DNA from 3 places in the Hydrogenophaga sp. PAMC20947 genome. Region 3 is predicted to be linked to each of the others. Evidence: predicted binding sites of a transcription regulator. Region 3 holds the regulator's gene; each other region holds the start of a gene.

Region 1 (10,561 bases), 250 kb from region 3:
GATATCGAAGTAACCCTGATAGAGGACAATCGAAGCCATGAACCAGTTAGACGCACTCAAACAACTCACCACGGTGGTGGCCGATACCGGCGATTTCAATCAACTTGCGGCCTATGCGCCGCAGGATGCAACGACCAATCCGTCGCTGATCTTGAAAGCCGTGCAAAAGCCGGAATACGCGCCCTTGTTGCAGGAGGCCGTGGCCAAATACGGCGCCGAGGGTAAGGACGAGATCATGAACCGTTTGCTGGTGCGTTTCGGTTGTGAAATCTTGAAGCACATACCGGGCCGTGTTTCCACCGAAGTGGACGCGCGTTTGAGCTTTGACGCCGAAGCCACGGTGATCCGCGCCCGTCGCATCATCGAGCTGTACCAGGGCGAGGGCGTACATGTTGACCGCGTTTTGATCAAGATGGCCTCTACCTGGGAGGGCATTCAGGCAGCAGCCCAATTGGAGCGCGATGGCATCCACACCAATTTGACTTTGCTGTTTTCGTTCGCCCAGGCCGTGGCCTGTGGTCAGGCCAAGGTGCAGTTGATCTCGCCGTTTGTGGGGCGCATTTACGACTGGTACAAGAAAACCGCAGGTGCCTCATGGGACGAGGCCGCCATGGCCGAAGCCAACGACCCGGGCGTGCAGTCGGTGCGTTCGATCTACAACTTCTACAAGAAGCACGGTATCGCCACCGAAGTGATGGGCGCGAGTTTCCGCAATGTGGGCCAGATCACGGCGCTCGCCGGCTGTGATCTCCTGACCATCAGCCCTGACCTGCTGGGCAAGCTGGCTGGCACCGAGGCACCTTTGCCACCGGCGCTGGATGCGACCGCGGCCAAAGCCATGGACATTCCGGTTGTCACCCACGACGAAGCCAGTTTCCGGTTCGCCATGAACGAAGATGCCATGGCTACCGAAAAGCTGGCAGAAGGCATTAGGGCTTTCGTGGCGGACACCATCAAGCTCGAAGGCATGATGGGCTGACCCTGGTTTGTTGCGGGATGAGGATCAAACGGCACCCGATGGGTGCCGTTTTTCTTTGAGATGTGTCGTGCGAAGACCGGCAGGTACCTCGAGCCCCTCAATTCGAAGGGTTGACCACCCTTGCACCCACCGTTTTCTGCGCTCCTGCAGGTGCCTTGTCCAGCGCCCCCTGCACCTGGGTGGCCCAGTGGGCTCGAAAGGCCGCGCCCACAGCGATTTGTGGGTTGGAGAAGCCGTCGTCCTTGCCCGCGTCGGTTTCACGCTGCCGAATGCGCGGAACGGCGTCGGAAAAGGCTTGTTCAAATGAGCGTGTGCTGCGCAAGGCTTCATCGAACATGGCGCGGCCAAAGAACGTGAGCTCAGACAAAGCCCCGCAGCCGTAAGAGGTGTGGTCTTTGTCGGCAGCGGTCATCACCAAGGTGTGCGCTTCCTTCAAGGGATCGATCCAGCCACCCGAATAACAAGCCGATACGCCCACCACACGGTAAAGAATGCCGGCCTTGTCGAGCATTTTCCGAACCGCCTCCGCGGTGAGTTCGGGCACGCTCAATGGCCAGTGACTGGAAGCCAGGCGGTGGTCTTTTCCCCCGTGTGAGGTGAGGTACATCACCAGCACATCGCGGTCCCGATTCATCTTGTCCGCGAGGGCAGTCACCGCCCGCTCAAGGTTGGCGGGCGTTGCCCAAGGCTGGGTCTTCGTGGCTTGAGGGTGGTTGACCAGTGTGAGGGTTCGGCCCTCGGTGCCAAAGCGCGAGGCCAATACGCCACCCACCATCTTGCTCTCGCGCAAGAACACATCTTGTTCATAGGGTGCATAGATCAGTGCGTAGACTTGGGGGGTGTCTCCATCCGAAGGCAAAACAGCATCGGTCTGGGATTGGAACAGGGCTTGCTGGCCCTCAAACACCGCCTGGCTGAGCTCCAGGATGGGCTTGTTGGGGTTGGATGCGTGTTGGGCTTCCCAGGCCGAGCTGCGCAACCAAAAAGAACTCAGAATGCCGATGGCCACAGCAGAGATCACCAATGCGGCCTTCAGCCCTTGGTGTTTCATGAGCGCTTGAGCGATCCGCCAGTTGGTCAGCGCCGACCAAGAGACCAGTGCGCCGTAGACCATCCAGCGACCCTCTTCGCTGTTCAACGCCGCAGGGTAGTGGCCGGACATGGCCCACAGGGTGATTGCCCCGCCCACCAGTTGCATGGGAATGACCGCGACCCAAGAAAGGGTCAGCCATGCTGCCACCGGAGTGGGGTGTTGCTTGTGTGAGGCCCCCAGGGCAAACCACCAACCCAGTGCCAGCAGCCAGATGCCGACACCGGCCCAGTCGTACAACCAGCCCCACAAAGAAAACACGGCCTCGCCGGGGTACGCCAGTCGGCTGGTCCCCAGATCGATGGCGCAATACAGCGCGAAAGCGCACAGCATCCACGCTGGGGGCACTCGAAGAGGCAGCTCGCCCAAGCGCAAACAGAAGCCAGCACGAAGGCCTTGCTGCGCCCAGTTGCGCCACCTATTGGGCGTGTTCCTGCTTTTTCCCTGAGCCCGGACGAGGGCAAGGCAACTTCCTTTAATGGGTCGTCCGCTGCTTGATCGGTGTCGAATTCCATGGAGTTTGAGTTTGGTGCATTTGGTTGAGGTGGTGCAAAAAGGGATACGGCCTTGTGCAGCGAGATCTTAGAGTGTTCCCCACCAAGCAAGGCCGATATTGATCAGGCGGCCGTTGTCAAAAAATGCGATAGAAGGGTTGCTGAGACTGTGTTGATGGCGAGCTGCGAAAAGGCGCGCGTTCAAACCATGAGCGATGTTGACCAAATGTCGAACGCCCAAAGAAAAAGCCCCGCGAGCTTACTCGCGGGGCTTTTTCTTTGGTTTCGGTCGGAACACCTGAAGGCATTCCGCCGCAGCATGAGGCGCCAAGCCAAGGTGCAAGGGAGCAGACAGTGGCACCGCCACGGCAAACCCCTGCAACGCCGGCATGGCGTCTCAGGCAAGGCGCAATTACATGCCCATGCCGCCCATGCCGCCCATGCCGCCCATATCACCGCCGCCCATGGAAGGCGAGTCGTCTTTTGGAGACTCGGCCACCATGCACTCGGTCGTCAGCATCAGGCTGGACACCGAAGCGGCGTTTTGCAGCGCGGTACGGGTCACTTTCGTTGGGTCCAGGATACCCATTTCGATCATGTCGCCGTAGGTGTCGTTGGAGGCGTTGAAGCCGTGGTTGCCTTTGCCAGCCAGGATGGCGTTGACCACCACCGATGGCTCGCCACCGGCGTTGGCCACGATTTCGCGCAGAGGCGCTTCGATGGCCTTCAACACCAGCTTGATACCGGCGTCTTGGTCAGCGTTGTCGCCTTTGATGACGCCAGCCGTCTGGCGAGCGCGCAGCAAGGCCACGCCACCACCAGCAACAATGCCTTCTTCCACAGCAGCGCGGGTAGCGTGCAGGGCGTCTTCAACGCGGGCTTTCTTTTCCTTCATCTCGACTTCGGTGGCAGCGCCAACCTTGATCACGGCAACACCGCCGGCCAGCTTGGCCACGCGCTCTTGCAGCTTCTCACGGTCGTAGTCGCTGGTGGCTTCTTCGATCTGAACACGAACCTGCTTCACGCGGGCTTCGATGTCAGCAGCGGCGCCAGCACCGTCGATGATGATGGTGTTTTCTTTGCCCACTTCGATGGTCTTGGCAGAGCCGAGGTCGGCCAGGGTCACTTTTTCCAGGGTCAGGCCCACTTCTTCAGCGATCACTTTGCCGCCGGTCAGGATGGCGATGTCTTCCAGCATGGCTTTGCGGCGGTCGCCGAAGCCAGGAGCCTTCACAGCCACAACCTTCAAGATGCCACGGATGGTGTTGACCACCAACGTTGCCAGGGCTTCGCCATCGACATCTTCAGCAATGATCAACAGAGGGCGGCCAGCTTTGGCGACCTGCTCCAGTACGGGCAGCAGATCACGGATGTTGGAAACCTTTTTGTCGTACAACAGCACGAAGGGGTTTTCCAAGATGGCGGATTGCTTCTCGGGGTTGTTGATGAAGTATGGGCTGAGGTAGCCGCGGTCGAACTGCATGCCTTCGACGACGTCGAGTTCGGATTCCAGCGACTTGCCGTCTTCGACGGTGATCACGCCTTCCTTGCCGACCTTGTCCATGGCATCGGCAATGATTTTGCCGATGGTTTCGTCAGAGTTGGCCGAGATGGAGCCGACTTGAGCGATTTCCTTGGAGGTGGTGGTGGCCTTGGAAGCCTTCTTCAGCTCTTCGACCAGCACGGTGACAGCCTTGTCGATGCCGCGCTTCAGGTCCATCGGGTTCATGCCGGCGGCCACGTACTTCATGCCCTCGCGCACGATGGCCTGGGCCAGGACGGTGGCGGTGGTGGTGCCGTCGCCAGCGATGTCAGAAGTCTTGGAAGCGACTTCCTTGACCATCTGGGCGCCCATGTTCTGGAGCTTGTCCTTGAGTTCGATTTCCTTGGCCACGGACACACCGTCCTTGGTCACGGTAGGAGCGCCGAACGAGCGCTCGAGCACCACGTTGCGACCTTTGGGGCCCAGGGTCACTTTGACCGCATTGGCCAAAATGTTCACGCCTTCAACCATGCGTGCGCGGGCTTCGCCGCCGAAAACTACGTCTTTTGCTGCCATGTGTATTTCTCCAGATATTTAAAAAATTACCAAACAAGGCAGTTGGGCGCTTTGCGCTCCAACTCGCCAGTTCAGCAAATTACTTGCCTTCAACGACTGCGAACAGGTCGTCTTCTTTCATGACCAACAGCTCATCACCGGCCACTTTGACCGTTTGGCCGCTGTACTTGCCGAACAAAACGCGGTCACCGACCTTGACGTTCATGGGCAACAAGTCGCCTTTGTCGTTTTTCTTGCCTGGGCCCACGGCCAGGACTTCGCCCTGGTCTGGTTTTTCAGCGGCTGCGTCAGGGATAAAGATGCCAGAGGCGGTCTTGGTTTCGCTGTCAATACGCTTGACGATCACGCGGTCGGCGAGAGGACGAAGGTTCATGGGATCTCCTGAGATAGAACAGTAAAAAAAACAAGGTCAAACAACAGGGCGCCGCATCCAAAGAAGTTTGCGTCGCCGTCTGCAGATCGAAGTGGTGAAGGGTGTTAGCACTCATCACCAACGAGTGCTAATGATAAGGGCGACCCAAGGGGTTTTCAAGAGCCATGGGTGCAATTCATGGCATTTTGGGTGTTCTGGCGCGGCCGGATCAGGGCCAAACTGGCCAAAAATGTCTGCATCGCTCAGAAGTGGGACAGGAAGCCCCCATCGATCGTGAGCGTCTGCCCGGTGATGTAGGTGGCTGCGCCGCTGGCCAGAAAGACGGCGGCGCCGGCCACTTCGTGCGGTTGGCCCCAGCGCCCCAACGAGGTGCGTTTGTCCAGCCAGGACTGGATTTGAGGATCGGACACCATGTTGGCATTCGCTTCGGTGCTGAAGAAGCCGGGCGCTATGGCGTTGACACGGATGCCATCTGGACCCAACTCGGCAGCGAGCGCGCGGGTCATGGCGTCGAGCGCGCCCTTGCTGGTGGTGTAGGCAGCGTCTCCGGCTCGTGCGATGGGGCCGGCGATGGATGTGATGTTGATGATGCAGCCACTTCCTTGCGCCCGCATGGGCCGAGCCGCTTCCCGGCACAGGTGCCAGGCGGCAATCAGGTTGGTTTCCAGCAGCTCGCGCAATGCGGCCGAGGGCAGTTGCTCAAGCGGCTCCCGGCGCCGTTGCCCTGCGTTGTTGATCAGGATGTCCAGGCGACCGCTTTGTTTGAGCAGGGTTTCCAAAGCTGCGCTGCTGAGCCCGGGGTCGGTGAGGTCCACCGGCAGAGGGTGCACAGAGCCCCCGTGGACCCGGCAGTGTTCCTGGATGCATTCTGCGGCGGCCTGCAGGGCGTCGAGATCCCGTCCACCCAGCCATACTTGTGCGCCATGGTTGGCCAGCGCACGCGCCATTTCGAACCCCAGTCCTCGCGAGGCACCCGTGACCAGAGCCACCTGGTTCTTCAAGGAAAAAAGAGGATGAGGTGGGGCAGGGCGGTCGGTCGAATTCATGGGCTTTGGGCCCGTCCGGACCCCATGCAGGCGCAGCTGACGCGCGGTCTTACCCTCTAAAAAAGGGGTCCGGCGCTTGACTCTAACGCAACAGCGAAATGGGCATGCAAATCGCCTCGCTCTGGCCTTCTATCTGGACCGTTTTGTGATCGCCGTGTTCATGCGCCGAAGGGATTTACAGCGAAAGCTCTGCCATGGACGAAAGCGGGAAGTCCAGCTCGGGTTCCAGCCCTTCAAAAGGCAAGGTGAAAAAGAAGGTGCAGCCTTCTCCAGGCGAGGTCTCGGCCCAGATGCGTCCGCTGTGGCGCTCAATGATGCGCTGGGACAGCGCGAGTCCGGTGCCAGTGCCCTCGAAGTCCATGGAGTGGTGTTGACGCTGGAACATGACAAACAGGTTGTGCGCTTTTTCCAGATCAAATCCGACACCGTTGTCATGCACGAAGAAGGTCCGCCCGCCCACCGGATTGACTTTCCAGCCCACCTCGATGCGAGCCTGTTCGCGGGTTCGGGTGTATTTGACTGAGTTGCTGAGCAGGTTGCCCCAAGCCTGTGCCAGCAGCATGGCGTCGCCCCGTACCACAGGCAGGTCTTCTTCGATGACCCATTCGATGGCACGGTCGGGATTTTCCACCTTCAAGTGTGCGATGACGCCATCCAGCAAGGGGGCCAGCGGCACGGGCTGGGTTTCGATGCTGACCCGGCCCAGGCGTGCGTATTCCAGCAAGCCCTCGATCATGTGGCTCATGCGCTTGCTGGCTTTGGCGGTGGAACTCAGGTACTGCAGGGTGAGCCGGTCGGAAGTCTCCCCGAGTTGCTCCTGGAGCAGGCTCACAAAGCTGGAAATGTGGCGCAAAGGCGCGCGGAGGTCGTGAGACACCATGTGCGAAAACACGTCCAGATCTTTGTTGGCGGCAACCAGCTGCTGCGTGCGCTCGGCCACCCGCTTTTCCAGCTCTTTGTTGAGGTCGTTCATGACGTCCTCCAGGCTCTTCGCCGCCGTCATGTCGCGTGTGATGGCCGACAGGCCTTGCAACTCACCGGTTTCATTGCGCAAGGCCGTCAACACCGTGTGTGCCCAAAAGCGCGAGCCATCGTCGCGCAGGCGCCAACCGCGTGTTTCCCATTGACCGTGGGTCTTGGCCAGGCGAAGCACTTGGGCGGGATCGACCTCGTCTTCCCCGGCGTTGCCCGTGGCCAACAGGTTTTGGTAGGGGCGCCCCAGCATCTGCAGGCGGGTGTGGCCATGCAGGCGCTGTGCGCTTTCGGTCCATTCGGTCACCGCACCACCTTCGTCTACAAAGTAGATGCAGTGGTCCTGGATGGCGTCCACCATCAGCCGGTACCGCTGCTCACTCTGAAAGAGCTCGGCGCTGCGTTCACGAACCCGTTCTTCCAGATCGCGGTTGGCCTCCAGAACAAACTCTTCGGTGCGGCGGTGTTCGGTGACGTCTCGCACTTCGATGAAGATGCCCTCGACCGAGTCGCCTTGAAAGTCCGGGATGTAGCGGATTTCAAATGCGCTGCAACTCCCGTCCTTGTTCTCACGCTGGGTCTCAAACACTTGGAGCTTCCCACTTAGTGTCTCTGCCACGTGGGGCAAGATCTCGGGCATCAGTTCCGGCAATACAACGTCGCTCAGATGCGTGCCAATGAGTTCGCCGGAACGCCTTCCGTATCGCTCAGCGTGTGCGGCATTCGAGAATCGGCAAATCAAATCCTTGTCGTAATAGGCTAGGCGTGTTGTCAGGTGGTCGGTGAAGCTCTGAAGCAGCCCGTCATCTCTCTGCGTTTCTTTCGGGCGGTCTGGCTGCTCCGTGAGAGGTACAACGGATGCGTTGCAGCGCAAAAGCTTTCCGTTGGAATCTCGGACCGCTGTCGACCACAGCAAGGCGGGCCATCGATAGCCATCGCTGTGAAGCAAATCGATCTCTATCGACGCCAGGTCTTCCGATCCGAGCAAATCCCTCAACGACGGCTGCATCCCGCCGTGCGAGATCAGGCTCGTTAAGGCGTCCACGTCCATGGTGCTCATGAGTGTTTCACGGTCGTAGCCCAACCAGTCGAGCAGCGTCTGGTTGATGTCGATCAGCTTGAGGTCTGCATCCATGGTCAGATGCCCGCAAGGTGCGTGGTCAAAGCGTTGTTGGGCCAGTTTTAGCTGGGATTGCAGGTCTTGGGTGCGCATGGCCACCAGGCGGTCGAGTTCCTGGCTTGTGGCCGGGCTGGCTTCTGGGCAGGCGTTGTGTTCCATGATCGGTCGGACTCCAGGTCGTTGCAGGCAGATTGGGAAGGTCTGTGCATTTCTTATCGGACGCCTGGGCCAAAAATTCAGGATTGTTTTGGGGATGTGCTCATGTGGGCCGCCTGATCGACGAGGGGGAAAAAAAATGCCCCAGCGCATTTGCACAGGGGCATTTTTTGAAAGTGAGCGCATGCACACCTGTTTAGCTCGCCTATTTGGGTGCTGAACAACCGTCGCTAAAGCGGCAACGCTGCCGGCATGTCCACCAGACGAGGCGCTTGTCTTACTTCAGACCGGCAGCCGCTCGCAGCACCGCTGCCTTGTCGGTGCGCTCCCAGGTGAATTCGGGTTCTTCGCGCCCGAAGTGACCATAGGCCGCTGTCTTTTCGTAGATGGGGCGCAGCAGATCCAGCATCTGGATGATGCCCTTGGGACGAAGGTCGAAGTGTTCATTGACCAGCGCTGCGATTTTTTCATCCGGAATCACGCCAGTGCCTTCGGTGTAGACCGTGATGTTCATGGGCTGGGCCACGCCGATGGCATAGGCCACTTGCACTTGACACTGGCGGGCCAGCCCTGCGGCGACCACGTTTTTCGCCACATAGCGAGCTGCGTATGCAGCTGACCGGTCCACCTTGCTGGGGTCTTTTCCGCTGAAGGCTCCGCCGCCGTGAGGGCAGGCGCCGCCGTAGGTGTCCACAATGATCTTGCGTCCCGTCAGGCCGCAATCCCCCTGGGGGCCACCAACGACAAATCGGCCGGTGGGGTTGATCAGGTAGCGGGTGTTTTGCAGCCACTCTTTGGGCAGCACCGGCTTGATCAATTCTTCAATGATGGCTTCGTTGAACGAGGCCTTCATCTTGGTCGCCGTTTCCGACTGGTCGGGCGTGTGCTGCGTCGACAGCACCACGGTGTCGATGCTGTGGGGCTTGCCGTCCACATAACGCATCGTCACCTGGCTCTTGGCGTCGGGGCGCAGGAAAGGCAGGCGGCCGTCTTTGCGCAACTGCGCCTGGCGTTCCACCAGGCGGTGGGCGTAGTAAATGGGCGCGGGCATGAGCTCGGGCGTCTCATCGCACGCGTAGCCAAACATCAGGCCTTGATCGCCAGCCCCGGTGTTGAGGTGGTCGTCCGACGCATGATCCACCCCTTGGGCGATGTCATTGCTCTGCTTGTCGTAGCAGACCATGACAGCGCAGCCCTTGTAGTCGATCCCGTAGGTGGTGTCGTCGTAGCCGATTCGCTTGATCGTGTCGCGAGCGACCTGAATGTAGTCGACATGGGCGTTGGTGGTGATTTCACCCGCCAAAACGACCAGCCCGGTGTTGCACAGCGTTTCGGCAGCCACACGGCTCAGGGGGTCTTGTTTGAAAATCGCATCCAGGATCGCATCGGAAATCTGGTCAGACACCTTGTCGGGGTGGCCTTCAGAGACGGATTCGGATGTAAAAAGAAAATCGTTCGCCATGTAGATAAACTCCAAGTAGGTTGTTCGGCGTTGCCGGCCTGTCGGAGTTCGGCGAACGCTTTAGCGGAATTTATGAATCGCCCCGCAATTAGTTCAGTAACTCGGCGATGTCGGTATTTTAGAACATCGACTCGCTCAGCCTGTCGATTATCTGTCTGTCGGGGTGCCGCCCCGTGCCTTGAGTCCTTTGCTTTTTACTTGCCGTGACTGTCTTTATTCAGCTGATTTTTCGCCTCCTGTCCGTCCTGCCCTTGCCGGTGTTGCACGCGGGTGGCTGGCTGATGGGCTGGGCCAGTTTTGTCTTGTCGGGCCGTTACCGGCGTCGGTTGCTGGCCAATGCGCGCCAGGCTGGGTTGTCCCTGCGCACCGCGCTGGTTTCGGTCGGTGAGTCCGGCAAGATGGTGGCCGAAACCCCTCGCCTGTGGCTGGGCAAGCCCATGAGGATGGGCTGGGAAGGGGCGTCGGTCGTGGAGTCCGCTTTGACGCATGGCTCAGGCGTGTTGTTCCTGACACCGCATCTGGGCTGCTTTGAAATCACGGCACAGGCCCTGGCGCAGCGCTTTGGCGAGCGCATGCCCATCACCGTGTTGTTTCGCCCTTCTCGGCAGCCAGCACTTCGGGATCTGGTGGCAACGGCCCGCGAGCGCCCCCATCTGTTCACCGCACCCACCACCCTGGCAGGCGTCAAGCAGCTCATCAAGGCGCTCAAAAGCCAGCAGGCGGTCGGCCTGTTGCCCGATCAGGTCCCGCCGGCGGGCCAAGGGGTGTGGGCGCCATTCTTCGGCCGCGAGGCCTACACCATGACGCTGT
Region 2 (10,561 bases), 2.3 Mb from region 3:
TGTGTCGCAGGCCGGTCACGCCGCCGGCATCGCTCAGCAATACGGGCTGAGAAAGGCCACGGTGGCCGTGCAAGGCTGCCGCAGCGTCACCAAAGCCAGCATGGTGCACAACAGCTACCTGCCCAAGATGGAAATCGATCCGCAGCGCTACACCGTGCGTGCCGATGGCGTGTTGTTGACCTGTGAGCCGGCGACTTGCCTGCCCCTGGCCCAACGCTACTTCCTGTTCTGAAAGAACACCGATACCCCTTTATGTTGCAAGCTTCCAAACTCATTCCCCAGGGCCACGGCCTGGCCGCCGCCCTGGTCAACCGAGCCCCCCACCTCGAGCTCGACTGGGACCTGCGCCAGAAAAGCCGTTTCGACGCCACGGCCTCCGATGGCTGCCAGGTCGGCGTCTTTCTGGCCCGCGGCACCGTGGTGCGCGGCGGCGATGTGCTGGTCACCACCGCCGGTGGTTTGATCCGCGTGGTGGCCGCGCCCCAGCCGGTGTTGCGGATCACCGCCTGCACCGACCACACCCACGACCATGGCCACGCACACAACGGTGCGTTTGACCTCATGAGAGCCGCCTACCACCTGGGCAACCGCCATGTGCCCATCGAGTTGAAGCCCGATCACCTCAAGATCGAGCCCGATCACGTGTTGGCCGACATGCTGCGCGCCATGCACCTCAACGTCGAAACCGTGCGCGCCACGTTTGAGCCCGAGTCGGGCGCCTACGGCCAGGCCAACTCGCATGGCGGCGGGCATGGCCATCACCACGCACACGACCACACGCCCACTGCCGAAACACCCCCCGGTCATGTCGACTGAAGTGCCCCCGACCAAAGCGGGCCTGCTGAACCTGCTCTGGTTGGCCTCACCCGCGCTGCCGGTGGGTGGCTTCTCGTATTCCGAAGGGCTGGAGGCCGCCACAGACACCGGCTGGGTCAGCGACGAAGACAGCGCCAGCCGTTGGCTGCTCGACCAGCTCCAGCTCAGCCTGGCGCGCTGCGACCTCGCCGTGGTGGCCCAGGCCATTCCCGCCTGGCAAACCCCCGACCGGGCTCGCATACACGCCCTCAACAACTGGATTCTTCAAACCCGAGAGACCCAGGAATTCCGTCTGCAAACGGAACAGATGGGTCGCTCCCTGGTGGAATGGGCCCGCTCCCTCGGCGACCTGGGCCAAGGCTTGCACGAGCAGCTGTCCAGCGCCGAGCTCACTTCGCCAACCTACCCGGTGGTCATGGCCTGCGCGCTCGCCCACAGCGGTGCATCGCTACACGACGGCCTGTCCAGTTTCGCCTTCGCGTGGGGAGAAAACATGGTCCAGGCCTCCATCAAATCGGTGCCTCTGGGCCAGAGCGCCGGCCAGCGCATGCTCGCCCGCCTGGCCCAGGCGATCCCCGAAGCGGTGGCCACCGCGACCCGCCTGACCGACGACACCCGCCAGGCCTGCACGCCCATGCTGGCCATTCTTTCGGCCCGCCATGAAACCCAATACTCCCGCCTGTTCAGATCCTGAGCACGGCCACACCACTGTCCCGACACCCTTGCAAGACACAACGAGACACCCAACACCATGAGCGCACTGCACCACATCCCCCGCCGCACCAAACTCCTGCCCCCGCTGCGCGTGGGCATCGGTGGCCCGGTCGGCTCCGGCAAAACCACCTTGCTGGAGATGTTGTGCAAAGCCATGCGCGAGCGCTACGACCTCATCGCCATCACCAACGACATCTACACCAAGGAAGACCAGCGCCTGCTCACCGTGAGCGGCGCCTTGCCTGCGGAGCGAATCATGGGCGTGGAGACCGGAGGCTGCCCACACACCGCCATCCGCGAAGACGCCTCGATCAACCTCGAAGCCATCGACCGCATGCTCGGTGAGTTTCCCGATGCCGATATCGTTTTCATCGAAAGCGGCGGCGACAACCTCGCGGCCACCTTCAGCCCCGAACTGAGCGACCTCACCCTCTATGTGATCGACGTCGCCGCTGGCGAAAAAATTCCACGCAAAGGCGGCCCTGGCATCACCAAGAGCGACCTGTTGATCATCAACAAAACCGATCTCGCGCCCCATGTGGGCGCCGACCTTGAGGTCATGAAAGCCGACACGGCCCGCATGCGACCCGACAGCACCCGCCGCCCCTGGGTCATGACCAACCTCAAAACCCTCAGCGGGGTAGACGAAGTGGTGCGCTTCATCGAGACGCGTGGCATGCTCGCGCCTCAAGCCGAGCCCGTCACCCTTTGAGGCAGGCCAGCGGCGGTACACCACAAGCCGCAAGCGCTTGTGGTGTTGCTGTGTGGACTCAGCCGGCGACCCGCCTGCAAAACAATTCAGCATAGAAACAGGAACGGGATTAGAATAACCACGCTGCCCAATATGATTTCATTTGGGTCACGCCGTCAGATACGGTTCGCAGCGCAGCTTTTGTTGCTCTCGCCGCCCTTCTCCTGGCCATAGCGCCCACCTTCTTCCCGGTGATCAGAACCGTCTTTTGTGGCGATTTGAACCCGGCCTTTTTCTCTCTTTTCCCAACACCACCTTCTACCTGGGTCAATGCCGCACCATTCGCTGGCATGCCAATACCCAGACCCACGGCACATCGGCATCGTCCGAACGCCATTTTTTCCGATGATTGAGCTCGTAATCCAGCTCAGCATCCCCCGCTTCGCGCACTTCAATTCCATCTAGCGCGCGGGCAATTTTTGAAAGGTCCACTTCATGGGCAAGAAACTTTACGTCGGCAATCTCTCCTACTCGGTGAACGACAGCTCCCTCCAACAAGCATTCTCTGAATTTGGTTCGGTCCAGTCCGCCAAAGTCATGACCGACCGCGACAGCGGCCGTTCAAAGGGTTTCGGCTTTGTCGAAATGTCCAGCGATGCTGAAGCCCAAGCGGCCATCAGCGGCATGAACGGTCAAAACCTCGACGGCCGTGACGCTGTCGTGAATGAAGCCCGTCCAATGGAGCCACGCACCGGTGGCGGCGGCGGCGGTGGCGGTGGTTACGGCGGTGGCCGTGACCGTTACTAAGCCCTGCGCTCAGTAGCATCAGAAAAACCGGTCGAAAGGCCGGTTTTTTTTCGCCTGTAGGCATCTGCTCCGTCCCAGGAGCAGACGCCGGCCCAAGCTCCGGCACGCAAAATGCATGCGTTGACCCCATGGCCCACACCGTTACCTCGCTCAAAAGGCGGGCGCCCGGCCTTCGCAGCGGCAAACCACGCCGCGCCCAAGCCCGCGCCTCTGACTCAACCCCCGCACCGCGCTCTGGCGCCAAGGCACCCACCCAGCCAATCCAGCCGTCCCTGCTCTCCCGCCACTCCTGGCTGGAAGACGCCCACGCCCTCATTGCCGGCTCGCTCTTCGTCGCCCTGGGCATGACCATGTTGGGCCATGCCGGGCTGCTCACCGGCGGCGTGGCTGGCGCGGCCTTTCTGGCCAGCTACGCCACTGGGCTGAACTTCGGCCTGTTCTTCTTCCTGTTCAGCCTGCCATTTTTCGTTTTGTCATGGTTTCGGCTGGGCAAGGAATTCACCTTCAAGAGTTTCTTCGCGGTGGCGCTGGTCTCGTTGTGCACCGCCGTGGCGCCCCAGGTGGTGCGCTTCGAGTTCCTCAACCCCTGGGTGGCCTCGGTGTTGGGTGGCATTCTGATCGGTTTCGGCCTGCTTGCCCTGCTGCGCCACCGTGCCAGCGTGGGCGGCGTCAACATCCTGGCCCAGTGGCTGCAGCAGGCAAAAGGCTTCAGCGCCGGAAAAGTGCAGATGTCGGTGGACGTGGTGGTCGTGCTCACCGCGCTGGTGGTGGTGCCGCCCGAACGCGTCGCTCAATCGGTGGTGGGTGCCGTGGCCATTGGCGCCATCCTGGCGCTGAACCACCGGCCGGGGCGGTATTTGGGGGTTTGAGAGCGGGCAGCCCATTTCCTGTGGGTCTTTGAGCAATCGCGAAGGCCAAGTCCTGAACCTTGAGTCACGGCCACACCCATGAACCCTGCGTAGGAACTCACCTACCCCCTTCCTTCGCAGAGCTTCGTAAAATTGTTGACCGGGTTCACCCTGCCATCCAGCACCCCGCACAAGCGACCCCGATTCAAACAAGCGCACCAACGAACGAAGGAAAGACAACCCCATGCAAGACGCCCACCACCATTTCAGCGATCTCTTTGCCCAGCTGGGGCTGCCCAATGACCCACAGGGCATAACGCAGTTTCTGACGCAGCACGCCCCTCTCGCGGGCGATGTCAGGCTGCCCGACGCACCCTTCTGGTCGCCTGCGCAGGCGGCCTTCCTGACAGAAGCCCTGTTGCTGGATTCAGACTGGGCCGAGCTGGCCGATCAACTGAGCGAGGCCCTGCGTGGGCAGGAAACCCCTCCCGCCTGATGGGGTGCCGACCAGGGGGGTCTTCTAGTAGCGGCGCTCGATCCACAGGCCCGCGCACAGCAAGGCGCCCACGGCATACAGGAGCCAGGTTTGCCAGACCAGATAGGGGTATAGCATCAGCACAACACCGATCCAGATCGCGCGCGTGCGCTCTTGCTTGCGGCCCATGCGAAAGGCCGCGAATCCGATCAGTCCGAAAAAAACCGCGCCAATGAGGTACGCAGGGGTCGGCAGCGTGAAGCCCAGTGCTTCGGCCGTCTCAAGCTCTTGTAGTGGATCCATTGACGCATTCTGCCTCACGGATCGCAGCGTGCTGCCTTTCCGAAGTTGCCGCGCCCGCTATCAGATCGGATGCAAGGAGCCGCTTTCAGGCGGAAAGGTTCGACGGCGAAAAGGCACCAACGGCCAAGGATCCGGGAGCGTGGGATCGCCCAAACTCAGTAAAAGAATATTCAAGGCCCACGGAAAGTCGACAACGTCAACGCCCAAAGCCCGGAACAGGGCCATAAGGGCATGGAACCTTTGCCTTAGCACTCAATCACATAGAGTGCTAACATAAAGATATGCCTAATTTAGGAGGATTTTGAACATGTCCGCTGCACTTGCCACCACCGCTTTGCCGACCGCCTCACTGGCCGTTGGGAGCCCGTGGGCGAGCCGGTCGCTCACCCTGCCGCCCCTGGGCAACCTTGACGCCTATATTTCTGCGGTGAACCGCATGCCTATGCTCACGCTTGAGGAAGAGCAAAGCGCCGCCCGCCGCCTGCGCGACGACAACGACATCGACGCTGCGGGTCAGTTGGTGCTGTCTCACCTGCGCCTGGTGGTGTCCATCGCCCGCCAATACCTGGGTTACGGCCTGCCCCATGGCGACCTGATCCAGGAAGGCAACGTTGGCCTGATGAAAGCAGTCAAGCGCTTCGACCCCGATCAGGGCGTGCGCCTGGTGAGCTATGCCATGCACTGGATCAAGGCCGAGATTCACGAATACGTGCTGAAGAACTGGCGCATGGTCAAAATGGCCACCACCAAGGCCCAGCGCAAGCTCTTCTTCAATCTGCGCTCCAAGAAACAAGGCTTCCGTTCGGAAGCGCTCGATGGCGACACCCACCGCGAGGCCTTCTCGGACGATGAGGTCAGCATCGTCGCGCGCGACCTCAACGTCAAGCCTGAAGAAGTGCGCGAAATGGAAATGCGCCTCTCCGGTGGCGACGTGGTGCTTGATCCCGGTCCGGGCGACGACAGCGAAGACCGCTTCGGCCCCATCGCCTTCCTGACCGATTCGGCCCACGAGCCCACAGCCATGCTCGAGTCGGCCCAGCGAGACCTGCTGGCCAGCGAAGGCATTGCCCAGGCCTTGGTTGCGCTGGACGACCGCTCGCGCCGCATCGTCTCCGAGCGCTGGCTCAAGGTCAACGACGACGGCTCGGGTGGCATGACGCTGCACGAGCTGGCCGCCGTATATGGCGTGAGTGCCGAGCGCGTGCGCCAGATCGAAGTGGCGGCCATGAAGAAAATGCGCAAGACACTGGCCGAATACGCCTGAAGTCCATCGCACGCAGCAAAAAGCCGCCTTCGGGCGGCTTTTTTCATGGCAAGGTGAGCCGCCTGGACGGACCTCCCGCCTTGTCAACGCTGCAAAGTCACCACATCGATGGTCGGCACCACACCGAGCCGTGCCGGCAAGCCAATGGTCCCGATGCCAGGGGTTACCAGCAAAGGCCCGCCCCGCGTCTGGTACACCCCATTCCACCAGGGCTGCTCGCTGTTGGTGTTGCGCAGCACCCAGGGTGTGAGCCCCGGGATCCAGATCTGACCGCCATGGGTGTGGCCCGCGAAAGACAAAAATGCCGCGCCCTTTGGCAACAGGGCAATGGTGTCCGGCTGGTGGGCGAGCACCAGGCGCACACTGGGAGGTGATGTACCCATGCTGGTCGGTTGCGGCCACAGCTTTTTGACCTGAAGCTGGGGATGGCCACCCCATTGGTCGTCGAGGCCAACCAGCTCCCAGCCCTTCCAGGGCACCACACGCCCTTCCAGCAATTGCACACCATGGGTTTGCAGCGCCGCCTTCAAAGGCCCGGTCAAGGGGGGGCCGGGCGACTCCACATCGTGGTTGCCCAACACGGCGAACACCGGGTGTCGAATCTTAGCCAAGGGCGCCAGCCCTGCGGTGAGGTCGGGTGGGGGCTCATGCGTCCAGTCGCCCGCCACCATCACCGCGTCCACCTCCAGCGCATTGAGGCGATCCACCAGATCCACCAGCTGATCATCCCTGAAAAACAGGCCCCAGTGGATATCAGAAATCACCACCAGACGCACCGGCTCGGTGCTGGCAGGAATACCGCTGAAGGTGGTCTCCCGCACCCGCACCATGCCAGGCTCGACCAGGGAAGACCACAGCCCGATGAGCACCGCCACCGACAACACAGCCGCACGCCAGCGGCGAAAACCCTGGTTCACCACCGAATGGCTCAACAGGCCCGTCAGCAGGAAGGCGCCGGCAATGCGGGGCGACCAGTACAGGGCGTGCATCACCAGGTTGCGCACCCAGAACCCCGGCGTTGACCAGCGTCCCAGATAGTCCACCAGGGTCACGATCAAGGCCACGACCATGGCAGCCCAAAAGCAGCGCCATGACCAACGCTCGACCGTGCGAGCCCGAGTCAAGCCGAGGGCCCGATCAGGCTTCGCGGCGCAGTGCCGGGAACAAGATCACGTCGCGGATGCTGGGGCTGTCGGTCAGCAACATCATCAGGCGGTCGATACCGATGCCGCAACCACCGGCGGGTGGCATGCCGTATTCCAGGGCGCGGATGAAGTCGGCATCAAAATGCATGGCCTCGTCATCACCGCCTTCTTTGCTGGCCACCTGGGCGTGGAAGCGGGCGGCCTGGTCTTCGGCGTCGTTCAGCTCCGAAAAGGCATTGCCAAACTCGCGGCCGGTGATGTACAGCTCGAAGCGCTCGGTCACCTCCGGGTTCGCGTCGTTGGCCCGTGCCAGTGGCGAGATCTCGGTGGGGTGGTCCATGATGAAAGTGGGATTCCACAGCTTTTCTTCCACCGTCTCTTCAAAGTACAACACCTGCAGGCTGGACAGGCTGCGGCCGCTCAGTTGGTGTTTGGCCTCCGAAAGGCCCAGCTTCTTGAGCTGGGGCAGCAGCCATTCGGGCTGGTCCACACCGTCGCCGGCATCGGTGTACTTCAGGATCGCTTCGCGAATGGTCAGGCGCTCAAAAGGCGCCATCACATCGACAGGCTTTCCGTTGTAACTCAGCGGCGTGTCGCCATGCACCTGAAGCACCACATGGCGGATCAGCTGCTCGTTGAAGTCCATCAGGTCCTGGTAGTTCCAGTACGCCGCGTAGAACTCCATCATGGTGAACTCGGGGTTGTGGCGAACGCTGATGCCTTCGTTGCGGAAGCTGCGGTTGATTTCGAACACGCGATCGAAGCCGCCCACCAGCAATCGCTTCAGGTACAGCTCGGGCGCGATGCGCAGGAACATGGCCTGATCAAGCGCGTTGTGGTGCGTCTCGAAGGGCTTGGCGATGGCACCACCCGGGATCGGGTGCAGCATGGGGGTCTCGACTTCCAGGAAGGCATGGCTCACCATGAATTCGCGGATGCAGGAAAGGGTTTTGCTGCGCGTCACAAAACGGCGGCGCGAAACCTCGTCGGTCATCAGATCCACATAACGCTGGCGGTATTTGATCTCCTGGTCGTTGATACCGTGGAACTTGTCGGGCAGCGGCCGCAGGCTTTTGGTCAACAGCCGGATGTTGTCGGCGTGGATGGTGAGCTCACCGGTGCGGGTTTTGAACAGCACGCCTTCGGCCGCCACGATATCGCCCAGGTCCCAGTGCTTGAACCCCGCGTGCACCGCTTCGCCAACGCTTTCATTGTTCAGGTAAATCTGGATGCGGCCACCGCTCTCACCCAGAGAGGCGTCTTGCAAAGTGGCAAAGCTGGCCTTGCCCATCACGCGCTTGAGCATCATCCGGCCAGCGACACTGGCGCGCACCGGCGTGGCTTCCAGCGCTTCCTTGGTGGCCTCGCCGTGGGTCGCGAACAGGGCTGCGGCCTTGTCGGCTGGCTTGAAATCGTTGGGGAATGCAACCGCCCCTCCCTGCCGCTGCACTTCACGCAAAGCCTTGAGCTTTTCGCGGCGCTCGGCAATGAGCTGGTTTTCGTCAACGGCAACAGGTTGGGCGGTGGGAGTGGGTGCTTGTGTCATGGTGCAATAAAAAACGGGCTGCACATCCGCAGACATCTGCGCGGTGCAACCCGTGATTGTAAGTTTCCGACCAGGCCCCAGGGAAAATGTGCAGATTTCAGGTGCCCTGGGTGCTGTGGAGCTGGCTTTGCCAGACCGCAATCACGCCCCTTTGACGGGATGGCGCCGCAGGCGGCGCGGGTGCTGAGGCTGGGTCAGTGCCCCAGGTAAGCCTCGCGCACCCTCGGGTCCACCAGCAGGTCTTTGCCGGTACCGGTCATGGTGATTTCGCCCGAATCCATCACATACCCGCGGGCAGCGATCTGCAGCGCGCGCTGGGCGTTTTGCTCCACCAGCAAAATGGTCACGCCCTGGGCGGCCACATCACGCACCACTTCAAAAATCTTGTCCACCATGATGGGCGAGAGGCCCATGGATGGCTCGTCGAGCAACAAAACCTTGGGCTGGCTCATCAGCGCACGCGCCATGGCCAGCATCTGCTGCTCACCACCGCTCATGGTGCCTGCCAGCTGGTCTTTGCGCTCGCGCAAGCGCGGGAAGATGCCGAACATGCGCTCGATATCCTTGGCGATGCCTTCCTTGTCCTTGCGGATGTAAGCGCCCATTTGCAGGTTTTCGGTGATGCTCATGCGGGTGAACACACCGCGGCCTTCAGGCACCATGACCAGGCCTTGGCGAACCAGATCCCAGGGGCCGCGCCCCTTGATGCTTTCGCCCAGGTATTCGATGTCGCCCGCTTCGAAACCCAGGGAGCCCGTGATGGCTTTCATGGTGGTGGTTTTGCCCGCCCCATTGGAGCCGATCAACGAAATCAGCTCGCCTTCATGGACTTCCAGATCAACGCCCTTGACCGCCTTGATACCGCCATACGCGACCTTCAGGCCGCTGACTTTGAGTAATGTGTTTGCCATCTCATATTTCCTTGTTCATTCAGAACGTCCCGAGCGAGGTGTCTTTTCCAGAACGCCGCCGATCTGGCTTCGCCAGTCGGCCAGCGTCGCCCCCTGGGGGGTGACGCGCGCAGCGCGGCGCAGGGGGAGCCACATCTAGCCTCCGCCGCTGCCCAGGTAAGCCTCGATCACCTTGGGGTCTCGCTGCACCTCAGCGGGAGTGCCCGACGACAGCTGTTTGCCGTAGTCCAGCACGGTCACGCGATCGCACAGCCCCATCACCAACTTGACGTCGTGCTCAATCAGCAAGATGGTCCGGTTGTCTTTGCGGATCTGGTCGATCAGCTCGCGCAATTGCACCTTTTCCGTGGCGTTCATGCCGGCGGCGGGCTCGTCCAGCGCGATCAGCTTCGGATCGGTGGCCAGGGCGCGCGCGATCTCCAGACGGCGCTGGTCGCCATAACTCAACGTGCGCGACTTGTAGTCGGCGAACTTGGCAATGCCCACGTACTCCAGCAGCTCATAGGCACGGGCGGCAATCTCGGCTTCTTCGCGCTTGAAACCCGGGGTGCGGAACACGGCGCCCAGCAGGCCCGAATGGGTGCGCACATGGCGCCCCACCATCACGTTTTCCAACGCGGTCATCTCGTTGAAGAGACGGATGTTCTGGAAGGTGCGGGCGATACCCGCCTTGGCCACTTCGTGAACGGCCGTGGGCGTGTAAGGCTTGCCGGCGAGCTCGAACGAGCCACTGTCAGGGGTGTAGAGGCCGGTGAGCACGTTGAAAAACGTGGTTTTGCCCGCCCCGTTGGGACCGATCAGGCCATAAACCTGACCCCGATTGATTTCCATGCCCACATCGCTCAGCGCTTGCAGACCGCCAAATCGCTTGGAGACGTTGGCTACTTTGAGAATGGTTTCGCTCATACAGTCAACCTTCTTATTTGCTCAACGATTTGCCATGCTCGGGCGACGGCCACAAGCCTTTGGGGCGCAGCAGCATCACCAGCACCATGGCCAGGGCGATCAACAGCTGGCGCAAGATCTCAGGCGCCAGGCGGC
Region 3 (10,561 bases):
TGTTCTTCGCGGGCTATGGCCGTCGCATCATGCCGGCGAGTGCGGGTCGAACAACCATGTGCCCGACGGAGCTCGGTTACGACGCCTCCGTCCCGCCTTGCCTGCGCCTGCTGCCCATTGAAACACGCTTGCAGCCGCAGTCGCTGCAAGACTGGCGCAACGCCCCCGACAAATGGGAGCGCGTGAAGCTGGATGTCAACGATCCCCAGCAGCTGGCCAAAGCCATTCAAAAGGTGGCGGAAGTGCGCCGGGTCAGCCGCGACGAAGCGGCCAAGCTGGGCTTCTGGAACGACGAGACGCCACAAGAGAATCCGCTGGCCGGCCCTGATGGGCTGATCGAGGTGCCGAAATGGCGCCATGCCCTGATCAATCTCGCCCATCCGTTGCTCAAGCAAGGCCTGGTGATCCTGGACACGCCGGGCCTCAACGCCATTGGCGCGGAGCCCGAGCTGACCGTGAGCCTGTTGCCACAGGCGCACGCCGTGGTTTTCATTCTGGCCGCCGACACCGGCGTGACCAAGTCCGATTTGAGCATCTGGCGCGAGCACCTCACCGTGCTGAACAAAGACGCCGAGTCGCGTCTGGTGGTGCTCAACAAGATCGACACCATGTGGGACGCCCTCAGTTCGCCCGAGCAGGTGCAGCTGGAGATCGCCTCGCAACGCACGGATTCGGCCGAAACACTGGGTCTTCCCCCCGATCAGGTGTTGGCTGTTTCGGCCCAAAAGGGGTTGCTCGCCAAAGTCAGTCGCGATGAAAAATTGCTGGATGCCAGCAACCTGATGGCGCTGGAACGGGCGCTGGGAGAGGGCCTGCTGGGCCAGCGCCGCCGCATTCTGGGGCAGACGGTAACCACGGGGATTCTGGCGTTGCGCCAGGAGACCGGTCGCCTGGTGCACACCCGTTCGCGCGACATCCTTGAGCAGATTCAGGAACTCGAAGGCTTGCGCGGCAAAAACGCCGGTGTCATCAAACAGATGCGTTTGCGGATCGAGCAGGAGCAGGCCGATTTTGATGCCAGTGGAGCGAAGATCCAGGCGGTTCGCTCGGTACACCTGCGGTTGCTCAAAGACCTGTTTGCCTTGCTGGGCAATACCCACCTGAAAAAACATGTGTCAGAGCTTGCACGCGCGCTCAAGCAGCCCGGGATCAAACTGGGTGTGCGCCGTGCTTACGGCCAGGCGTTTGAGCGGCTCACCGCCGACCTGGGCCGAGCCGATGAGCTGGCCAATGAGATCCAGGCGATGCTGGAAGGCAGTTTCAAGAGCCTCAATGCAGAGTACGGCTTCTCGCTTCAGGCGCCCACGCCACCCCAGCTGGCTTCGTACGGCAAGGAACTCGACCAGATCGAGAAGAGCCATGTGCAGTACCTGAGTCTGGGCAATGCCTTGCGGCTGGCTCAGCCTGAGTTTGCCGAGCGGCTGACCCGTGCGCTGATGAGCCGTTTGCGGGTGACGTTTGACACGGCGGTCAATGAGGTGGAGCTCTGGAACAAGTCCGCGGCTGCGCAGTTGGACGCCCAGCTGCGCGAACGGCGGCGCAACTTCAGCCGCCGCATCGAAGCGGTTTCGCGCATCCAGCAGGCCGCAGGCGGGTTGGATGAACGCATCCGCGAGCTGCAGGTCCAGCAGACCGAACTGCACATGATGGACGCGAAGCTGGTGGAGTTGACCGATCGTTTGCTGGAGATCGCCTCGGGCGTGGATCCTGCGTCTTTGCCTGCATGAGCTCGGGCTTTCCGTTGCCGACCGGCTTTGCCCGGTCGCTGGTGGACTGGCAGCGCCACAGCGGGCGGCACGGTCTGCCCTGGCAAGGATCAAGAGATCCCTACCGCGTCTGGCTGTCCGAGGTGATGTTGCAGCAGACCCAGGTCAGCACGGTGCTGAACTACTTCCCACGCTTTCTCGCCCGGTTTCCCGATGTGAATGTGCTGGCCGCAGCACCCCAAGACGATGTGATGGCTCTTTGGAGCGGGCTGGGTTATTACAGCCGGGCCCGCAATTTGCACCGTTGCGCGCAAATCGTATCGACCGAGCATGGCGGTGTGTTTCCCGATACAGCGCTGGCCTTGCAGGCTTTGCCGGGCATTGGTGCATCGACCGCGGCGGCCATTGCGGCGTTCTGTCATGGCGAGCGGGTGTCCATCCTGGATGGCAACGTGCGCCGGGTTTTGACGCGCTTGCTGGCGTTCGATGAAGACCTGGCACTGGCATCGGCGCAAAAGCGTTTGTGGGGGCTGGCTCAGGCCTTGTTGCCCGAACAACCCACCGGTGATGACATGGCGGCCTACACTCAGGGGTTGATGGACCTGGGGGCCACGCTCTGCACCCGCAGCCGGCCGGCCTGTGAGCGTTGCCCGGTTCATGCCACCTGCCAAGGCTTTGCGAGTGGTCAGCCGACCCGGTTTCCGGTCAAGACCCGCACGCTCAAGCGACGCCACGAGAGTTGGTGGCTGGCCATCTTGGTTTCGCGCAGCGACGACGGCGTTCGGCGGGTCTGGCTGGAGCGGCGACCCAGCCGTGGCATTTGGGCCGACCTGTATTGCCCGCCCGTGTGGGGCAACGAACTGGATGCGCGCAGCCAATGGGCCGCGGCGCGTTTGGTGGTCCAGGATTTGGAGCCTGTGAGCCACAGCCTGACACACCGGGAACTGCGTTTGCACCCGCTGCTGGTAGATACCCCGGATCTCGCTGGCGCGCCGAACCCAGAGGTCGGGCAATGGGTGCGCTGGGAAGACTTGTCGACGCTGGGCTTGCCGGCGCCTGTGCGCTCCATGCTGGATGCCCTGCAGCAGGGGCAGTGATCAAAAGCCGAACGTGAGGGCGTGACGCCTTCAGTGGCTCGGGTGATTCAGGTCGTTGCAGGGCGGCCGGAAACCGCAGGGCTAGCGGCGCCTTCGGGCACCGCAGGCCAGTGAGCCGCTTCGCGGTGTCGCAGCCGTGTGGGCCAGTCGGCGGTGAACGCGGCGGCGAGCTGCTCGACCAGGTACACCGAACGGTGCTGGCCGCCTGTGCAGCCGATGGCGACTGTGACGTAGCTGCGGTGATCGTTCAACATCGGTGGCAGCCAGCGTCTGAGGAAATCGGTGATGTGCTGCTGCATGTCGGCCACCTCAGGCTGCCGGCCCAGAAACGATGCCACTGGCGCATCGCGCCCCGTGAGGGGTTTGAGCTCCGGCTCGTAGTGCGGGTTGGGCAACATGCGCACGTCAAAGACAAAATCAGCGTCCATGGGCACGCCGCGCTTGAACGCGAACGATTCGAAGACCAGCGTCAGCGGTGCGTGCTGGGTGCCGAGCAAATCTTTGATCTGGCTGCGCAACTCGGCGGGCCGGCTCAGGCCGGTATCGATCACCAGCGCTTGCTCGCGCAATTCGGCCAGCAGTTCGCGCTCGTGTTCGATCGCATCGGTGAGGGCCTGGTGCTGGTCGTCGGTCTGTTTGAGCGAAAGGGGGTGGCGCCGACGTGTCTCCGAGAAGCGGCGCACCAGAATGTCTGTGGCCGTGTCCAGAAACACAATGCGCAGGTGGATGTTCTGCTCGGGATCGTCGATGACGCGGGCCAGGCGTTCGGGCAAGCCCGGCAAAGAGTCGGCGCTGCGCACGTCCATGGCGATGGCCACTTTGCTGGCCCGGTGGCTTTGTTCCAGCGCGATGAACGTTGCCAGCAGCTCGGGAGGGAGGTTGTCGACACAGTAAAACCCCAGGTCTTCCAGCGCGGTGAGCGCCACGGATTTGCCGGAACCGGACATGCCGGTGATCAACACCAATTCAATGGGTTGCTGTGAGGGCGGTGAGGAACTTTGGACAGGTTTCATGCGGTGAGCAGTTCGCGGGCATGGGCGAGCGAGACTTCGGACTGGGCGCTGCCGCCCAGCATGCGGGCCAGCTCGAGCACCCGCTCTTCAGTTGCGATGGGGGTGACCGAACTCAACGTCTGTTGTTTGTGTTGTTGCTTGCTGACCAGCAGGTGCTGATCGGCGCAGGCAGCCACCTGGGGCAGGTGGGTTACCGCCAGCACTTGCCGGTCTTTGCCGAGTTGGCGCAGGAGCTGACCCACGGTGTGTGCCACGGCACCACCGATGCCCGAGTCCACCTCATCGAAGATCAGGGTAGGGGCCTGTCCCAGTTGGCTGGTGACCACAGAGATGGCGAGAGCGATCCGGGACAGCTCGCCACCCGACGCAACCTTGCCCACTGGCTTGGGGGTCACACCAGCGTGGCCTGCCACCAGGAATTCGACCTGTTCCCAGCCGTGGGCCTGTGGTTCGTCCAGCTTGTTCAGCGCCACTTCAAAACGACCGCCTTGCAGGCCCAGGGTCTGCATGGTGTCGGTCACGGCCTCAGCGAGGCGGGGCGCCGCTTTCTGGCGTTGTTTGCTCAGGCTCTGGATTTCAGTCTGGAAGATTTTCCAGGCGGAACGTTCGGCCTGGGTGAGCGTCTCGAGATCGAGTGCCTGATCGATTTGCGCGAGTTCGACTTTCCATTCGGAGTGCAAGGCGCTGAGGTCTTCCGGCGGGCGTCGAAAACGCCTCGCCAGCGAGATCCACAGCGCGAGGCGTTCGTCCAGGGTTTCCAGGCTGGACGGGTCCTGGTCGCCATGGCGCTGGTACTGGTGCAGGCTGTGCACGCTGTCTTGCACCTGGGCCATGGCGCTTTCCAGCGCTTCGATGGTGCTGGCAAATGCCGGCTCGATGTGCGCCTGGGCCTGAAGCGCTGTCAGCGCACGGTGGATCAGTGCAGCCGCGCTGTCGTCCTGATCGTCCAGCGCCGCCAGGGCAGACTCGGCCGCGTCGGTCAGGCTTTGGGCATTGGCCAGGCGGCTGTGCAGGGCGTTGAGTTCGATCCATTCGTCTGCGCCTGGAGCGAGCTTGTTGACCTCGGCAATTTGCCAGGCCAGCCGATCGCTCTCCTGCCTCAGGCTGTTCTGCCGTTCTGTGGCGGCGTCCAGGGCCTTGCGGCGCAGGCGCCACTGGCCCCAGGCCTTGTGGGCGGGAGCTGTGTCGATGCCGGCGAAGCCGTCGAGCAGGGCCCGAACGGCGTCGGCCCGGGTCAGGCTTTGCCAGGCGTGTTGCCCGTGGATGTCGACCAGTTCACTCGCCAGCACCTTGAGCTGTGCGAGGGTGGCGGCGCTGCCATTGATCCAGGCGCGGCTGCGGCCGTCGGTGTCGACGGTGCGGCGCAGCAACACGCTGTTGTCCTCGTTGCTGAAACCTTGTTCTTCCAGCCAGGGCAGCAAGTTGGCCGGGGTGCCGAACTCGGCCGCGATGTCACAGCGCGCAGCACCCTCGCGCACCACGCCACTGTCTGACCGCCCGCCCAGGGTGAGTTGCAAGGCGTCAATCAGGATGGATTTGCCCGCGCCGGTCTCTCCGGTGAGCACACTGAAGCCGCCCTCGAGTTCGAGGTCCAGCGACTCCACAATGACGAAGTCGCGCAATACGATGCGTCTGAGGCTCATGGCGGGCAAACACCTTGGAAGTAAACCGGTATTTTGACGGGGTTTGATGACACCCGCTTCAACCGCCTTCGTTCCAGTGGAGTTTTTTTCGCAGCGTGTCGAAATAGCTCCAGCCTTTTGGATGCAGCAGGCGCAAGGTGTGTTCTGAACGGCGCACCACGATGCGGTCGCCATGCAGGAGGCTGGTGAGCGACTGCATGTCGAAGTTGGCGCTGGCGTCTCGTCCGCTCACGATTTCCAGGGCGACTTCGCTGTGGGCCGGCAGCACGATGGGGCGGTTGGAGAGGGTGTGCGGTGCGATCGGGGCCATGACCCAACCATCGATGGCCGGGTGCAGCAAGGGACCGCCGGCCGACAAGGCGTAGGCCGTAGATCCGGTGGAGCTGGCAATGATCAGGCCATCGGCCCGCTGGTTGGCCACGAAATGGCCATCCACCTCGACACGCAGCTCGATCATGCTGGCCGCGCCGCCCCGGTTGACCACCACATCGTTCAAGGCTGTGGCCTCAAACACGCAGCGGCCGTCGCGCCAGACGCTGGCCGCCATCAGTGAACGGGCGTCTTCTTCGTATTCGCCGTGGAGAATGGCGTGCAGTTTGTCGGGGTAACCCTCCAGCGGGATGTCGGTGATGAAGCCGAGACGCCCCTGGTTGATGCCCACCAGGGGCACGCCGTACTGGGCCAGCTGCCGGCCGATGCCCAGCATGGTGCCGTCGCCGCCCACCACCAGGGCGAGGTCGCAGGTTGTTCCCATGGCATGCACATCCAGTGAAGGGTATTGCAGCAGGCCCGTGTTGAGCGCTGTGTCACGCTCCAGAGAAACATCACAGCCCTGATCGTGCAGAAAGTGGGCCACTTCTTCAACCAAATCGCGCGATCCTGGCGCCTGGTACTTCCCGATGATGACGACGTGCGCAAAACGAAGCTTCCTCGGGACTGGAAACGTCGTGCGTTGAAGGTGGGAAGCCGGCAGATTCATTGTCGAATTACAACATAGGCCTTTGAATATGACCTGCCGGTTAACCCTTGCGAAACGGGTGGTGACAGGGCGCGCTGCCAGTGTTTGAGCGGGCTTTGGCAGCACCCCTGCCTTCACGTTCAAAAGCGGTGCCGGATACCCACCGAATAGCCTGCGCCGCTGCTGATGCCTTCGACCTTGTCGTGCATGGCCACTGCATACAGTTCGGTGCGCTTGGACAGGTTGTGAAGCATGCCAACCGACAAGGTGTTCCGGTCATCACTCTCCGAAGCGTTCAGGTGACCCCACTGGGCCACCAGCGCGCTGGTGCCGACGGGAAAGCGTGCGCCGAGGCCAGATACCTTGTATTTGGCAGACGTGGTCAGGTTTTCCACTTCCCCGTATTGCGCAAAAACTTTAGCGGCACCGAAGTCGTAGGCGCCCCCGATCTGTGCGGTTCGGGTGTCGTCGACCGGGCTCGTTCCGTCTTTGGTGACACGCTGCACCACGATGGAACTTGTCAAGGGCCCCGATCCATAGCCCAGGTTGAGGCTCCAGTTGCTTCCGTCGCTTTCATCTGTGCCGTTGGTCTTGGTGGCGCCCGCTACCCCAAACCGAACACCACCCAGAGAGGGGCTGCTGTAGGCGAACGAGTCGCTCCAACCGGTATCGCCCGTCACTGTGCCACTGGTGAAATAGTGGCGGATGCTGGGCGAGTAGCCGAAGGAGTCGCCGAACGCATTGAACAGCAGCGTGGAAACAAAGAGTGCCGTGGTGTTCCTGCCGAGTGAAAGTGTCCCCAAAGTTTTGCTGGACAGGCTCACAGACGCTGTTCGCGAAAAAGCGGGGTCGCCATAGAATCGGCCGAGACCGCCCGTGTTGGCGCGAAGAAAACTTTCGAAACGCGCAGTAGCAGACAGCCCCCCGCCGAGATCTTCTGACGCGCCGAGCCCGATGAAGCTGGTGGTCATCTTTCCGCTGTCCAGCGTGGTGGACGAAGTGCCTCCGGGTGCTTTGGTGGAGCCGATGCTCAAGTCAACCAGGCCATAGATCAACGGCGCACCTTGAGCGTGCACAGCCAGGGAGGTCAGGACAAGGGTGGTTCCCATTGCCAGGTGGCGCTTTAGAACAGCTTTCATTGCATTTTCTCCGGATGAAGAGGACAGGGCAAACACAGGGAACCGCAGTCGGCCACCCTCGCGGGGAGACCCATAAAACCTGCAGCACCGTTGCGTTGCCAGCTGCAGATTTGCGAAATGCACCATGAGAATGCATTTCGCATCGGCACAGGCCGGTTTCAAAGGCCCGTTGGCTGGCTACAAAGTTCATAGCAATCTGCGTGCCTGTGTTTCACGCTGCCCACAACACTTTGGGTGGCGTGCGCCTCTGTGCGGCCGCACAGAACAACCCGCAGTCTCTAAAATAGGGTTCTATGCTCGATGACCGCGCCAAACGCCTGCTCAAAGCGCTCGTCGAGCGCTATATCGACGACGGACAGCCCGTGGGTTCGCGCACGTTGGCCAAAGCCGCGGGGCTGGAGCTCTCCCCTGCGACGATCCGCAATGTGATGAGCGATCTGGAAGAGCTGGGCCTGATTGCCAGCCCCCACACTTCTTCAGGGCGCATCCCCACCGCCAGGGGCTACCGCTTGTTTGTAGACACCATGTTGACGGTTCGCCGCGATGGCCTGACGCCGGTGAGCGACATGGGTGGGCGAGGGCTGGACGCCGGACAGCCACAGCGGGTGCTCAGCAGTGCGGCGCAGATGCTGTCCAGCCTGTCTCAGTTTGTCGGCGTGGTGGTAGCACCCCGCCGAGCATCGGTGTTTCGGCACATCGAGTTTTTGAGCTTGTCTGAGCGGCGTGTGCTGGTCATCCTGGTGTCGCCCGATGGCGATGTGCAAAACCGCATCATTCATACCCAGACCAGCTTCACGCAGTCCCAGTTGCTGGAAGCGGCCAATTTTCTCAATGCCCATTACGCGGGCTTGACCATGGAAGAAGTGCGCAAACGGCTCAAGACCGAGGTTGAAGCCTTGCGCGGCGAGATCGCTGTATTGATGCAGGCGGCGGTGAACATTGACGCCGACGCAGACGATTCGACCGAAGACGTGATGGTCTCGGGGGAGCGCAACCTGTTGTCGGTGAGCGAGTTTTCCAACGACATGGGCAACCTGCGGCGCATGTTTGATCTGTTTGAACAGAAAACACAGCTGATCCGTTTGCTGGATGTGTCCGCCCAGGCCGAGGGCGTGCGCATCTACATCGGGGGCGAGAGCCAGGTGGTGCCGTTTGAAGATTTGTCCGTGGTGACCGCGCCCTATGAGGTGGACGGGCAGGTGGTGGGCACACTGGGCGTGATCGGCCCGCAGCGCATGCCCTATGACCGCATGATCCAGATTGTCGATGTGACATCCAAGCTGGTGAGCAATGCGCTGAGCCACCCCAAGGGTGGCTGAAATCCATTCGCTCGAAGTCCCACTCCCCACAGCGCCTACAATGCTAGCCGCAAGGGCCGTTAGCTCAGTTGGTTAGAGCAGAGGACTCATAATCCTTTGGTCGACAGTTCAAGTCTGTCACGGCCTACCAAAAACCCATGCTACAATGCGCAGCTTAGCGGCTGTAGCTCAGCTGGATAGAGTACTTGGCTACGAACCAAGGGGTCGTGGGTTCAATTCCTGCCAGCCGCACCAAATGAATAGCCCGCAGCCGAAACGCTGCGGGCTTTTTCATTTCCGCCTCTCAAGCCAGTAGGTGCCCCACCCATGAGCAAAGCATTTACCCGCGAGCCCGATTCGGACAACGATGACGATGACGGCGCGCCGCTGACCCCGCTGGTTACGCCAGATGGCAAGAACTACATCACCCGCGGTGGGTATGAGCGGTTGCGTGCCGAGCTGTTTGCGCTGATCGACGAAGAGCGTCCCAAGATCGTGGAGATCGTGCATTGGGCGGCGAGCAATGGGGATCGCTCAGAGAACGGCGACTACCTCTATGGCAAAAAACGCCTGCGTGAAATCGACCGGCGCATACGGTTTCTCACGCAGCGGCTGGAAATCGCGGAGGTCGTCGATCCATCGCTGCACCACGGGGGCGACCAGGTGTTTTTTGGCGCCACGGTGGTGGTGGCAGACCCGGATGGCGAAGAAACCACGGTGACCATTCTGGGGGTGGATGAAGCCAACAGCGCCCTGGGGCAAATCAGCTGGGTGTCGCCCATGGCGCGGGCACTGCTGAAGACTCGACTGGGTGAAACGATTCGCCTGCTGGTGCCGGGCGGGGTTCAGGAGCTGGAGGTGGTGGAGGTGGACTACCCGCCACCTGGCGTTCCCGGTAGCGGGCAGGAGGGGGCTCCGCCTTGATCAATTTTTTATCGGTTTGTAGCGCTGGGCCTTGAGCACCGATGGCGTGCGCTTGAGGCTGCGCAACACGTCGGCCAGGTGAACGCGCCCGCGCACAGCAATGATGAAGCGAATATCGGTGGCGGTCTGCGGCCGCTCTTCGCCCATGTTGACGTGGGTGATGTCACCTTCGGCGGCGGCAATGGCCGAAGCCACCCGGGCGAGCACGCCCTTGCCGTTGGTGACGGTGACCACGATATCGGTTTCGAACGAACGCACGGGCTCTTCTGCCCATTCCACGGGGAGGAACCGTTCGCTGTCGCGTGCGAGCAGGCGTTTGCCAGCGGCGCAGTCTTCGGCGTGGACCACCAGGCCTTCGCCGCGCCCCAGATAGCCGACGATGCGGTCGCCCGGAATGGGCTTGCAACACGATCCATATTGCACCGAAAGGCCTTCGCTGCCGTCCAGGCTGACCACGCCTTGTACGACTGAGCCGTCTTGCCCGGTCGCGTAGCGCTCGGTGCTGAGGAGCAACGCGTCGGGCTTGAGCCCTGTTTCCGCCAGCAGCATCGCGAGTTTTTTGCCCACCATGCTGGCGATGCGTTTGCCCATACCGATGTCGGAGAGCAGCTCGGCGTGGGACTTGTTGCCCGAGAAGCGCAGCAGCTTGTCCCAGGTGGCTTTGTAAGGCCCATCGGTTTCGGGCAGGCGCGCGATGCCTTCAGAGCGCAGGGCCTGGGTGAGCATGCGCTCGCCCCATTCCAGCGACTTTTCTTCCGCCAGGGTTTTGAGGTGGTGGCGGAT

The links. Region 3 encodes HrcA, which represses chaperone genes, less so after heat shock. Its sites were predicted from a motif close to TTAGCACTCNNNNNNNNNGAGTGCTAA; they were not measured.
Region 1: the regulator HrcA is predicted to act here: its motif matches at 5,100-5,126, upstream of E5678_RS12410 (co-chaperone GroES).
Region 2: the regulator HrcA is predicted to act here: its motif matches at 4,900-4,926, upstream of rpoH (RNA polymerase sigma factor RpoH).

The regions. Positions count from the first base shown of each region.
Region 1 is NZ_CP039252.1:2,744,389-2,754,949, reverse strand. It holds gene tal (transaldolase) at 38-979, shown strand; gene E5678_RS12420 (C13 family peptidase) at 1,077-2,402, opposite strand; gene groL (chaperonin GroEL) at 2,976-4,622, opposite strand; gene E5678_RS12410 (co-chaperone GroES) at 4,702-4,995, opposite strand; gene E5678_RS12405 (SDR family oxidoreductase) at 5,238-6,041, opposite strand; gene E5678_RS12400 (PAS domain-containing sensor histidine kinase) at 6,217-8,292, opposite strand; gene metK (methionine adenosyltransferase) at 8,567-9,751, opposite strand; gene E5678_RS12390 (lysophospholipid acyltransferase family protein) at 9,955-10,561, shown strand, end outside.
Region 2 is NZ_CP039252.1:4,765,640-4,776,200, reverse strand. It holds gene ureC (urease subunit alpha) at 1-232, shown strand, start outside; gene ureE (urease accessory protein UreE) at 253-816, shown strand; gene E5678_RS21830 (urease accessory protein UreF) at 806-1,510, shown strand; gene ureG (urease accessory protein UreG) at 1,568-2,242, shown strand; gene E5678_RS22395 (hypothetical protein) at 2,549-2,713, opposite strand; gene E5678_RS21820 (RNA-binding protein) at 2,717-3,028, shown strand; gene E5678_RS21815 (YitT family protein) at 3,157-3,897, shown strand; gene E5678_RS21810 (DUF2789 domain-containing protein) at 4,121-4,372, shown strand; gene E5678_RS21805 (hypothetical protein) at 4,397-4,654, opposite strand; gene rpoH (RNA polymerase sigma factor RpoH) at 4,962-5,918, shown strand; gene E5678_RS21795 (metallophosphoesterase) at 6,002-6,988, opposite strand; gene lysS (lysine--tRNA ligase) at 7,056-8,609, opposite strand; gene E5678_RS21785 (ABC transporter ATP-binding protein) at 8,804-9,520, opposite strand; gene E5678_RS21780 (ABC transporter ATP-binding protein) at 9,656-10,426, opposite strand; gene E5678_RS21775 (ABC transporter ATP-binding protein) at 10,440-10,561, opposite strand, start outside.
Region 3 is NZ_CP039252.1:2,492,791-2,503,351, reverse strand. It holds gene E5678_RS11235 (dynamin family protein) at 1-1,727, shown strand, start outside; gene mutY (A/G-specific adenine glycosylase) at 1,724-2,803, shown strand; gene rapZ (RNase adapter RapZ) at 2,851-3,816, opposite strand; gene recN (DNA repair protein RecN) at 3,813-5,459, opposite strand; gene E5678_RS11215 (NAD kinase) at 5,518-6,438, opposite strand; gene E5678_RS11210 (porin) at 6,558-7,556, opposite strand; gene hrcA (heat-inducible transcriptional repressor HrcA) at 7,850-8,875, shown strand; tRNA gene E5678_RS11200 (tRNA-Ile) at 8,929-9,005, shown strand; tRNA gene E5678_RS11195 (tRNA-Arg) at 9,033-9,109, shown strand; gene greB (transcription elongation factor GreB) at 9,182-9,778, shown strand; gene E5678_RS11185 (bifunctional (p)ppGpp synthetase/guanosine-3',5'-bis(diphosphate) 3'-pyrophosphohydrolase) at 9,779-10,561, opposite strand, start outside.